DNA from 3 places in the Peribacillus sp. NPDC096379 genome. Region 1 is predicted to be linked to each of the others. Evidence: predicted binding sites of a transcription regulator. Region 1 holds the regulator's gene; each other region holds the start of a gene.
What was found. The regulator Rex, encoded in region 1, represses fermentation and respiration genes when NADH is low (regulators of the CRP and FNR family bind a similar motif). The targets are predictions, from matches to a motif close to TTGTGAAATATTTCACAA.

Region 1 (3,887 bases):
ACGATCAAAGTCTGCAAACTGAAGACCATGCAAAACGGAACGAATATCGGCTTCGTATTGATAGCCACCTTGCTCCTTGAATTGTACTTGCAAAGTATCATATTCAGAAAGAACCTTTTGATATAAGAGTTCATTTTCAAACGTTTCGGGTTGTGACATCGTTTGTTCAAGTCTTCGTAGTTCCTTTTCTTTGGAAATAAGCCCCTCATATACAGTTAGCATTTCATCCCAGATGGAAAGCTCCGATTCAAGCCCGGTATCTTGTGCCAAATACCCAATGGACACACCCTTTGGTTTGATCAATTCACCGCCATCATGGGAAAGATGTCCAGCTATGATTTTCAATAACGTGGACTTGCCAGCACCATTTCTACCGACTAAGGCAATTCTGTCTCTATTTTGAACTTCGAGCTTCATATTTGATAAAATAAGTTCAGCTCCGTAATACTTCGATAATTGATTGATTTGTAATAAAATCATGATTTCACCTCGATTGCGTTATCCATAGTGTAACGTATTATGGCATTTATCGGCAATAGAAGCACTCGTATAAAACCGCTCGGGTAAGGAAATTAAACAAAATTGTTACAAATAATGCATTATAGTGTATGATTTAAAAAGAGCACTCCACTTAGGTAATGTCCGACAAGATATGATAACTACCTGAATGAACAAGAAGGTACAACATTGAAATGGCAACGCTACCAGAAATATCTTTCACTGTTAGTACCAAAAGATATGAAGAGCGCATACTTAAAAGCGTGAAATATCGACCGTTTTGACTACTAAATGAAGAAATAGCAAATGGGAAAGCGGGGAAAGTAATGATCCAAGAACCAATGAAGATTCCGCAAGCAACTGCCAAACGGCTGCCCTTATATTATCGTTTTTTAAAAAATCTACATTCTGCTGGTAAACAAAGAGTATCTTCTGCAGAGTTAAGTGATGCGGTTAAAGTTGACTCCGCTACGATTCGCAGGGACTTTTCTTATTTTGGAGCCTTAGGTAAAAAAGGCTACGGATATAATGTGAATTACCTATTATCATTTTTTCAAAAAACTTTAGACCAAGATGACCTAACACAAGTTGCATTAATTGGAGTTGGTAATTTAGGAACAGCTTTTCTAAACTATAATTTTTTGAAAAATAATAATACAAAAATTGCGATGGCATTTGATGTAGATCCAGAGAAGGTAGGAAAACGGGTAGAAGATGTGTATGTCCATCATATGGATGAGCTCACAGAACGATTGAAAGAAGAAAATATTGCGGTTGCGATATTGACTGTACCAGTATCAGTTGCTCAGCCGATTACTGATCAATTGATTCAAGCAGATATTCGCGGTATATTGAATTTCACACCTGCGAGATTAAATGTACCGAGTACGGTTCGGATTCATCATATTGACCTTGCTGTGGAATTACAGTCTCTTATTTATTTTCTGAAGAATTATACAGATTCAGAAGAAGAAAATAGTATAGAAGAATAATCAACACGCTGTCCGATTCTTGCATCAGGCAGCGTGTTATTTTAATTTTATTACTTTTTCTTATTTTTATGTACCGCTTTGATCTTATAATGCAGAATAAGCATTCTTACGCCTGAACCCAGGTCAAGAGTGGCTAAACCAACAAGAAAATAAGAAAAGAAGCCCCAACCGTTAGATGATACTGATTGAATAGCAAATACGGTGAATAGAACCCCTAACGCGATATAGATAATGCCAATAGATAAAGGTGACCGACGTTTCATAAAACCCCTCCGATAAATGACTGCGCTTTTTCCAAAGAATCCAAGTATTTGTCATAATTCAACTGCACGATGACGACGAGTGTATTCATCGCTACATGTGCGAATATTGGGACGAGAATTCGCTTGGTCTTTATATATAGATAGGCAAAGGTAAAACCCATTGCGGAGTATAAGAGAATATGCTCGGGCTCAAAATGAGCAAAACCGAATATGACCGAACTAATGAGTGCTGATAGGAAGAAGTTTAATCGCTTATAAAGAGAACCGAAGATGATTTTTCGGAAAATGATTTCTTCCAGGATGGGTCCAACGATAGAGGACACAAGCATAACGATTGGAAATTGTGTGATTAGGCTTAAGATCTGCTCCGTGTTTTCTGAGTTCTGTTTAATGCCCATCTGTTGCTCAAGCAGTCCTGCTACTGTCTGCGCAAACATGGCAAGGAAGACCCCGCCAAATCCCCAAAGAATCGAAACGGGAATCGTAGTCTGATTTCGAATATCCTTTTGCCGCATCTCGTGCCGCATGAAAAACAGGACAAATATCAGAGCGATAATGAAGCTGAAAACAATCCAATAGGCACCAATGAACGTTTTGAGTTCGTTTGTTAGCTCCATACCAGCAGAAACAGCGATCATGGCAATGATATCGATAGCTAATCCACCTGACAGCTGCATAATGACATATGTAATGATGACAAACCAAAATTCTTTTTTCAAAAAGATATCTCCTTTAATCTAGGGTATACAATCATTTTATGAAAATAAAAAAGGATAAGACCACACATCCCAATTAGGAAGCGTATGCTGAATACTTTTACTTATCTTATAAAGAAAAGGGTATCAAAAAAAAGCAGATAACTCCAATTAAACGTACGAATCCATCATTTGTTTTTAAAAATAAGAAATGACTATGAAGTAGTATTCCCGTCTACCAAATAAAATGAATAGAAAAATTTACAATAGAATTACTTGCAAAAGAACCAGGTTTTATTTAATATAATAATTGTGTTAGCACTCGATGGTAGTGAGTGCTAATAATAAGAGGATCTATACATCAACACAATTTGAGGAGGGTGTTTCACTTGTTAAAACCATTAGGTGATCGCGTTATTATTGAACTAGTTCAATCTGAGGAAAAAACTGCAAGCGGTATCGTACTTCCTGATACTGCAAAAGAAAAGCCGCAAGAAGGTAAAATAGTGGCTGCCGGCAATGGCCGTATTCTTGAAAATGGTGAACGTGTAGCTTTAGAGGTTGCCCAAGGCGATCGTATTATCTTCTCAAAATATGCTGGTACTGAAGTGAAATATGATGGTACAGAATACTTAATTTTACGCGAAAGCGATATTTTAGCTGTTATCGGCTAAGCACATACAAAACATAACCGAACGAACCATTTTTATAAAAATTAGGGAGGGTTTTATACATGGCTAAAGATATTAAATTCAGTGAAGACGCTCGCCGTGCAATGCTACGCGGAGTAGATGCTCTTGCAAATGCAGTTAAAGTAACATTAGGACCAAAAGGACGTAACGTGGTTCTTGAGAAAAAATTTGGTTCACCACTTATCACAAATGACGGTGTAACAATCGCGAAAGAAATCGAACTTGAAGATGCATTTGAAAACATGGGTGCAAAATTAGTTGCTGAAGTAGCGAGCAAAACAAATGATGTTGCTGGTGATGGTACAACTACAGCTACAGTTCTTGCTCAAGCGATGATCCGCGAAGGACTTAAAAACGTTACAGCTGGTGCTAACCCAATGGGTATCCGTAAAGGAATGGAGAAAGCAGTAAACGTAGCAATCGAAGAGTTGAAAGCTATCTCTAAACCAATCGAAAATAAAGAAAGCATTGCACAAGTAGCTGCGATTTCTTCTGCTGACGAAGAAGTTGGTCAATTAATCGCTGAAGCTATGGAGCGTGTTGGAAACGACGGCGTAATCACAATCGAAGAATCAAAAGGCTTCACAACGGAGCTTGATGTTGTTGAAGGTATGCAATTCGACCGTGGCTATGCATCACCATACATGGTTACTGATTCAGATAAAATGGAAGCTGTCCTTGAAAATCCATATATCCTAATCACTGACAAAAAAATTACAAATATCCAAGAAATCCTTCCTGTGCTTG
Region 2 (3,887 bases), on a different contig from region 1:
AATCAATGGACGCCACAATGACATAGCCGTATAAAAAGGTCCATAGCACCGTAATGCCGAGTAGTTCATAGCTCATATCAACGTTTCCTCCTTATTCGATCCCTTGTTTTTTTAATTCCTTCTCAAGCGGGCTCGCTTTGAATACCCTTTTGAGTACAATAACGATAGAAATGGCCAATACGAGATACAACAAAATAAATAGTATGAGCATCGTGTCAACATGATTTGATGTTGTCGCAGCTTCTGCAGTGCGCATAACCCCTCTAATGATCCATGGTTGACGTCCTTGTTCTGCCATAAACCAACCGGCTTCAATCGCAAGCATAGCAAGCGGCCCTCCCACGATAATAGCGCTTAATAATGGCTTGTTAAATTCATTCCACTTTTTCCTGTACTGCATACAAAAATAGATAAAGGCAACAAGAGCAAGAAACATGCCGATTGTAACCATCCAATCAAAGTAATAATGGACGACCAAAGGAGGCCAATCCTCGACTGGAAATTCCTCTAACCCTATTACTTCTGCCCCTGGAATTCCATGCGCCAGAATGCTTAGTGCATATGGAATTTCGATGGCCTGATTAACTTTATTGTTTTCATCTAAAGAACCGGCAAAGATTAGCGTCGCTCCTTTCTCTGTTTCAAAATGCCACTCGGCTGCAGCGAGCTTTTCCGGTTGGTATTGAGCGAGGTATTTCCCTGATAAATCCCCAATCAAGGCCGTACTTATAGCAAAGGCAAGTGCGACAGTCATTGATAATTTCAATGCTTTTTTATGATATACATGGTCCCTCCCTCTTAAAATGGAAAAGGCCGCTATCATCGCCAAAATAAAGGCTGCGGTTAAATAAGAGGATGCCAAAACATGCGTTACCTTTGTTGGTGTGGCTGGATTGAACATCGCCATAATCGGATTCACATTTGTTAAAATGCCATTTTCATAATTAAAACCGATCGGTGAATTCATGAAGGCGTTCACAGTCGATATGAAAAAAGCTGAAGCTCCACCACCTAAAAAAACAGGGAGTAACAAGAGAAAATGAGCATATTTGCTCTTAAACCGATCCCATGTATAGAGATAGATCCCCAGGAAAATGGCTTCAAAGAAAAAGGCAAATGTCTCCAGGAATAAAGGAAGGGCAATGGTATGACCAGCTGCTTCCATAAAATTCGGCCACAATAAGCTGAGTTGTAAGGAAATCGCCGTCCCGGTAACGACACCAACAGCAACAGAGATGATATACCCTCTAGTCCAGCGCCTTGCAAGCACATGGTAATGCAAGTCATTTCGTTTAATTCCGATCCATTCTGCTAACGCAATAAGAAGTGGAATCCCAACCCCTAGAGTGGCAAAAATGGTATGAAAACCTAATGTAACACCGGTTAAAATTCGGCTATATAAAACGGGATCATACTCGACCAATCGTGAATCCTCCTTTACTTCATATTAAAAAACAGGACTTGGGTAGAAACAGCGTACTCTAACTCATTCATATATTCTTCAGAAATCGTCTAATGACAATAGGGCCTTCAAAACAAGTTGTACATGGTCAAGCAAACACTCTAGTGATTCTACCAACCCTTTTTTATTGCCACTTGTCCGCTATCCAAGACTGTACATGTTACTTTTTGACTTTTCTATAAAAATTATTCATATCCCATAAAGTTACCCATTTTTTATTCTTAAAACCTCTTTTATATTGTTAGCATCACTACTCTTACTAGTACCTCTTATAAAGTGAGGCCTCCATTAGTAAACAATATTTGGGCGGATCAAAGAACAAAAAAAAGCAGAAAACCTTTACGGTTCCTGCTTATATATATATATTATATTAATGTAATTTTTTCTTTGATCCATCCATTAGATATCACATGATTTCAATCAGAAATACCTCTGAACCCCACCATTGTATTCCATCATTTTCAATTAATCCAATTTATCTCCTCAACTGCCACTATTTCTCAACATCTTCATGAACTTTTTGTGACATATTTATCTTTTGATTGTATTTTTATATAGATGGTAATAAGATAGAAACGTCAGTTTGTGAAAAGATTAACACTTTATCTAAATAACTAAGAAATATAAGGGAAAGGGGTACTACTATGAAGTTAAAATGGGCTCTATTAGCCATGATTTTCACGGTTTCTGCTGTGCTATCTGGTTGTGAACCACTATTGGTCTTGGACCCTAAAGGGCCGCAAGCCAAAGTGCAAGCCGATGATATTATGTTATCCATCTGGATCATGTCTGGTATTGTTATTGCTGTTTTTGCAATTTTAGTATTCGTGTTAGTTAAATACCGCGCTTCTAAACAGAGTGCAGATTATGAACCTCCACACATTGAAGGAAATATGCTTGTTGAAGCAATTTGTATTGGTGTTCCAATTATCATTGTCATTTTCCTTTCTGTTATGTCTGTTAAGAGTAACTATGAAGTAGAGGCCACACCGAAGGGATACGAAGGTCAAGAACCAGTAGTTATTTACGCTTCATCCTCTAACTGGAAATGGCATTTTAGTTATCCTGAAGAAGGTATCGAAACCGTTAACTATGTAAATATTCCAGCAGGTCGCCCACTTGAATTCAAACTTTATTCATACGGACCAATTACTAGCTTCTGGATTCCACAACTTGGTGGACAGAAATACGCAATGGCTGACATGGTTACAACATTACATTTAGCAGCAGACGAACCTGGTGAATTAATGGGCCGAAATGCAAATTTCAGTGGAGCAGGATTTGCTGAAAATACGTTTGATGTTCAGGCAATGTCCCAAACTGACTTTGATAAATGGGTAAAAGAAGTGCACGATACAGCTAAACCTATTACTGAAGAAAAATTTAATGAGTTATTACAACCTGGACATCTTGGACGATCCACATATACTGGAACGCATTTAGAATTCTCACCAGCTCCAGAACATAATCATGGTTCAGCCGATTCTGATAAGGATTCAGAAGAAGGCGAACACCATCATGAATCAAGTGATTCTGAGAAAGAAACAGATCATAGTCATCATTAATAAGTTACAAATATACTAATCACTCGTTTTATATGACAAGCAATATAATCTTGGAAGGAGTCAAAAAAGTATGGATTTCTTTGATCGCTTTGCCGTACCGCATCCCAGCTTTTTGATATACGCATCAATGGTTGCCATCGGTCTTACTGTTATTGCGGTACTCGTAGGCATAACCTATTTTAAAAAATGGGATTATCTATGGCGTGAATGGTTAACAACAGTAGACCATAAACGGATCGGTATTATGTATCTAATTTCTGCTTTACTTATGCTATTCCGGGGTGGCGTAGATGCTATTATGTTACGTGCTCAACTTGCCATTCCTGATAATAAATTACTAGAATCTCAGCATTATAACGAAGTATTCTCAACTCATGGGGTCGTTATGATTCTCTTTATGGCTATGCCATTTATTATGTTCTTTTTTAATTTCGTCGTACCATTACAAATTGGTGCCCGTGACGTAGCCTTCCCACGCCTAAACGCCATAAGCTTCTGGCTATTCTTTATGGGTGCGATGCTATTCAACATCTCATTCGTAATTGGTGGTTCACCTGATGCAGGTTGGACTTCTTATTTTCCGCTTGCAGGGAATGATTTTAGTACTTCTGTAGGTTCGAATTATTACATGATTGCAATTCAGATAGCTGGTATCGGTACTTTAATGACGGGTATCAACTTCATCACGACTATTTTTAAGATGAGAGCACCTGGCATGAAATTAATGCAAATGCCGATGTTCACATGGTCTGCTTTAATCTCTAACTTAATCATTGTTTTTGCTTTCCCTGTATTAACCGTATTACTTGCAATGGGTACAATGGATCGTTTATTCGATACAAAATTCTTTGCAATTGGTG
Region 3 (3,887 bases), on a different contig from region 1:
AAAATAAATGGTGCATCCAGATGCCAATAAAAAAGCAAGGAAAACAACCAAATAAAGTAAGCGCTTTATTAACATCGTAATCTATCTCCTTCTCCGTCGTTTGAGTACAAAAGTACTCTAGAAGAGTCAATCAAAGCGATCTACTATGAATAAATAACAGCTTTGGATAAAGAATTACTCCAAATTCTTTAGAACTCCTCTATTTTTATGGAGCAATCAATGAAGATTTTTTCGAATTAAAGCAAAAATTCCATAATCGGTAAAATAATCCAAGTGTTGTTATAAAAAAACCCATTGCTACTTATTTCAATAAGCAACAACGGGTATTTTTACCGTTCAATTAGTAAGCTAAGCTATACAAAGCTTTAATATGTGCAAGGTAACGGATATTACTTGCTTCTTTCATTAGTGTAGCTGGAAGACCTTTAAGTGGAATATCGTTGCCACCGACTGTTGCAACACCATCTTTGCGGCCAAGGCTTGCAAGTGTACCAGAATTAATTGGTGCAAATTTTTCAAACGTTGCATCTTGTAAATATGCGAATAAGTTATATCCTACTAATTCACCCATTTGCCAAGCGTTTTGTGCAGTTGGTGCGTATGGACGACCACCTTCCTCAGGGAAGGCAACAGCACTGTCACCGACAACAAATACATCTGCGTGAGAAGATGATTGTAGATATTCATTAACTGTCGCACGGCCACGATCGACTGCAAGTCCAGACTGACCAACTAGTGGATTCCCTTGTACGCCGCCTGTCCAAACGAATGTATTCGCAATGATTTTTTGACCATCTTTCAAATCAATCTCATTACCAGCAACATTTGTTACAGGAAGACCTGTTAAGAATGTAACGCCACGCGCTTCTAAACTTGCAGTTGCACGTTCAATTAAATTTTCTGGTAGTACAGGCAAGATTTTCGGACCTGCTTCTACAAGCTTTAATTTAATTTCTTTCGGATCTACACCATGGCTTTTCGCAAGCTCAGGCATGATATCAGCAAGTTCGCCAACTAATTCAACACCAGTTAGCCCACCGCCACCAATTACAATGGTTGCATCTGCTTCATTTTTAGATTTTGCATACTCACGAATGCGGTCTTCAACATGTGCGTAAATTTTGTTCGCATCATTGGCTGATTTTAATACCATGCTGTTTTCTTCTAGTCCTGGGATACCGAAGTATGCCGTTACACTTCCTAAAGCGACAACTAGAGCATCATATGATAAAGTAGCACCATTTGATAATTTCACTTCTTTATTGTCTGCAGAAAATGATTCAACTTTTGCAATTTTAAGATCGATATCTTTGCCTTTTAGAAGTTTGTCCAATGGCATTGCAACCGCTTCTTCAGCAACATTATGTGCTGCTAGACGGTGTAATTCAGTGATAATTTGGTGTGTTGGGAACTGGTTTACAACAGTTACCTCTGCTTGTTCTTTACTTAGATATTTACGAACAGTTAAAGCAGTAAGTAGTCCGCCGTAACCTGCACCTAAGATAACAATATGTTTTGAAATTGACATCGTGTATCCTCCGCCCTTACGATTTATATGGATAATGAATTATTTTTTATTACGTTCTGCATTAATTTCAAGGAATGCATTTGCGAAACGGAAAAGATTCTGTGCTTGTGGATCTTTTAGCATTTTCAACAGTCCAAAGAGACCAACTACATCTTTGCTTTGGTCTGCACGGTCTTTTGCTTCAATGGCAGTTTGTGCAAGTGATTTCACTGAACCAGCTACAGGTCCTGCAATTTCTTTGATCGCTCCAACCGTATCATTTTTTAATATTTCGTCAGTAGCTACTAATTGAGCATAGTCATAAGACTTCGTCATAATATTGACAATTTCCGTTAATTTCGGAAGTTGCTCTACTAAGGCATTCAAGGATTCTTGAACCTCTGGTTTTAAAAGCTGATCAAGGATATCAAGTTGTTCTTGGCTAGCAGACAATTTTTGTGTTTCTTGTTCTGGCTTTGTTTTAGCGATTGTTTCTGACATATCCAATTCTCCTTTACGATAAGCAATTATGCTTTTAATTTTCGGGGCAAAAGGGACCCCATTTCCTGTGTTGACTCTCAAATCTATGTGGACCTGAGAAGTTCGTGAAACATAACACAAATACTAATATGGTTTAAGAATAGCATAACGCACCCGTAGTCGTCGATACGTATAAGACGACTAAATTACATCAGATTACTTGGCGAGCCTTACTACGACCACCAAAAAATGGATGACGAATAGATAAATTCGGGTAATAAATAATACTTCTAAGCTTACCATTTCCAGTAAACTTTAAAAAATACCTTTAATAAAACCATTAAAATGTTAAAGGTTTTAATTTTAAAATCACCTAATTAAAACAATAAACTTTGGCTAAAAAATTTTGTCTTTAGCTTACCTTCCCATTTGAGGGACGCACTTATATTATAATCTATTTGTTGAAATGTTTCATTAAAAATAAAATGAAACTTATTTCAGTGAAAGTTTTTTTTCATTACATACAGTTATTTAGGTTCATTTAACTGTCGCTAAACCTTAAAGTTTTTTAGTTTTTTAATAAATCGATGCGACTCGTGTAGTTTGCCACTGAGTAGTAAAACTTATGAATTCGAAGAACTAAAGCTGTAGGAAGTGAAGATATTACAGCCTGTTAAACCGTGGTACAGTTATTTATCTAAAAACAAAGGGCAGCCCCTAAGATATCCAAATTCTACATTAAATAGCTGCTTTCGTTTGTTTCATTTTCCCAGTTTTTTTCGGACTGAATTTGTCAACAATCATCGTAATAGCACCATCACCTGTCACATTTGTAGCGGTTCCTAAACTGTCTTGTGCCAAGTATAAAGCAATCATTAACGTGATCATCGTTTGATCGAACCCAAGCATCGTTTCCAACACTCCCAACGCTGCTATCACAGCACCACCCGGTACACCTGGAGCTGCAACACCCAGCATGAGAATAAAGGGAATATACATGGCAATGGTAGGCGTTGTACCATTCAGAAGCATAACACCTACAGAACAGCTGACAAGTGTAATCATGCTTCCTGACAAATGAACCGTTGCTAATAATGGCACAGTAAAATCAGCAATTCTGCTTTGAACACCTGTTTTCTTTACTTGTCCAAGCGTAACTGGGATAGTTGCCGCAGAAGATTGCGTTCCAACAGCTGTAAAATAAGCAGGTGCCATGATTTTCAACAATGTAAACGGATTTTTCTTATGAAGCAAACCGCCAACAGTATATTGAAGAATAAGCATGACGATATGCAGCACAATAATCATTACAAATACTTTTGCAAACACGGAAAGAATCGATTGAACTTGTCCGCCATATGTCATGTTCGCAAAGATTCCGAAAATGTGACAAGGTAAGATTGGAATAATCGCTGTTTTAATTAATTTTTCAACAATTTGTTGAAAATCGTCAAATGCAAGCTGCAGTGTATTACCTTTAATGTAAGCTGTGATTTTTTGTAGAAGAGTTCATAATTTTTAAATTTGCATTTCGGATCGTAAATCTCGATTCTGGGTCGTAAAGGATCGAATGGATTAATACCCATACAAAAATAAACCACCTAATGAAATTAGATGATCTCTTTTTCAACAAATTAATATTTAAATAACATAGCAACTAATTGATAGCCTGAACCAATTGTCCAGAACACTACATAGTCGCCTCGTTTAATCCGTCCAGTTTCAATCCCTTCATGCAAAGCGATAAAAGGGCTGCTTGTGCCGGTATATCCAAATCGATCGCCTATATAGGTAACTTGGCTGTCAGCAATCTGTAACCGCTTCTTGATTTTCAAAATATTCACCAAGGCAAATTGTGAGAAGCAATAGGCGGTAATGTCACGGGTGGTAAGCTGATTTC

Region 2: qoxA (cytochrome aa3 quinol oxidase subunit II) is a predicted target of Rex. The motif match lies at 2,046-2,063, and genes of this name have one in related genera.
Region 3: ACIQZI_RS02055 (helical membrane plugin domain-containing protein) is a predicted target of Rex. The motif match lies at 2,111-2,128, and genes of this name have one in related genera.

What each region holds. Positions count from the first base shown of each region.
Region 1 covers NZ_JBIWFD010000009.1:79,401-83,287, reverse strand. Annotated here, with positions in the region: gene ACIQZI_RS22930 (ABC-F family ATP-binding cassette domain-containing protein) at 1-480, opposite strand, end outside; gene ACIQZI_RS22925 (redox-sensing transcriptional repressor Rex) at 825-1,490, shown strand; gene ACIQZI_RS22920 (YdiK family protein) at 1,541-1,753, opposite strand; gene ACIQZI_RS22915 (CPBP family intramembrane glutamic endopeptidase) at 1,750-2,472, opposite strand; gene groES (co-chaperone GroES) at 2,838-3,122, shown strand; gene groL (chaperonin GroEL) at 3,182-3,887, shown strand, end outside.
Region 2 covers NZ_JBIWFD010000003.1:491,486-495,372, forward strand. Annotated here, with positions in the region: gene ACIQZI_RS16380 (cytochrome d ubiquinol oxidase subunit II) at 1-76, opposite strand, end outside; gene ACIQZI_RS16385 (cytochrome ubiquinol oxidase subunit I) at 92-1,423, opposite strand; gene qoxA (cytochrome aa3 quinol oxidase subunit II) at 2,107-3,027, shown strand; gene qoxB (cytochrome aa3 quinol oxidase subunit I) at 3,098-3,887, shown strand, end outside.
Region 3 covers NZ_JBIWFD010000001.1:401,114-405,000, reverse strand. Annotated here, with positions in the region: gene ACIQZI_RS02065 (sugar-binding protein) at 1-75, opposite strand, end outside; gene ACIQZI_RS02060 (NAD(P)/FAD-dependent oxidoreductase) at 341-1,522, opposite strand; gene ACIQZI_RS02055 (helical membrane plugin domain-containing protein) at 1,568-2,008, opposite strand; partial or broken gene ACIQZI_RS02050 (cation:dicarboxylate symporter family transporter) at 2,726-3,475, opposite strand; gene ACIQZI_RS02045 (ketoacyl-ACP synthase III) at 3,622-3,887, opposite strand, start outside.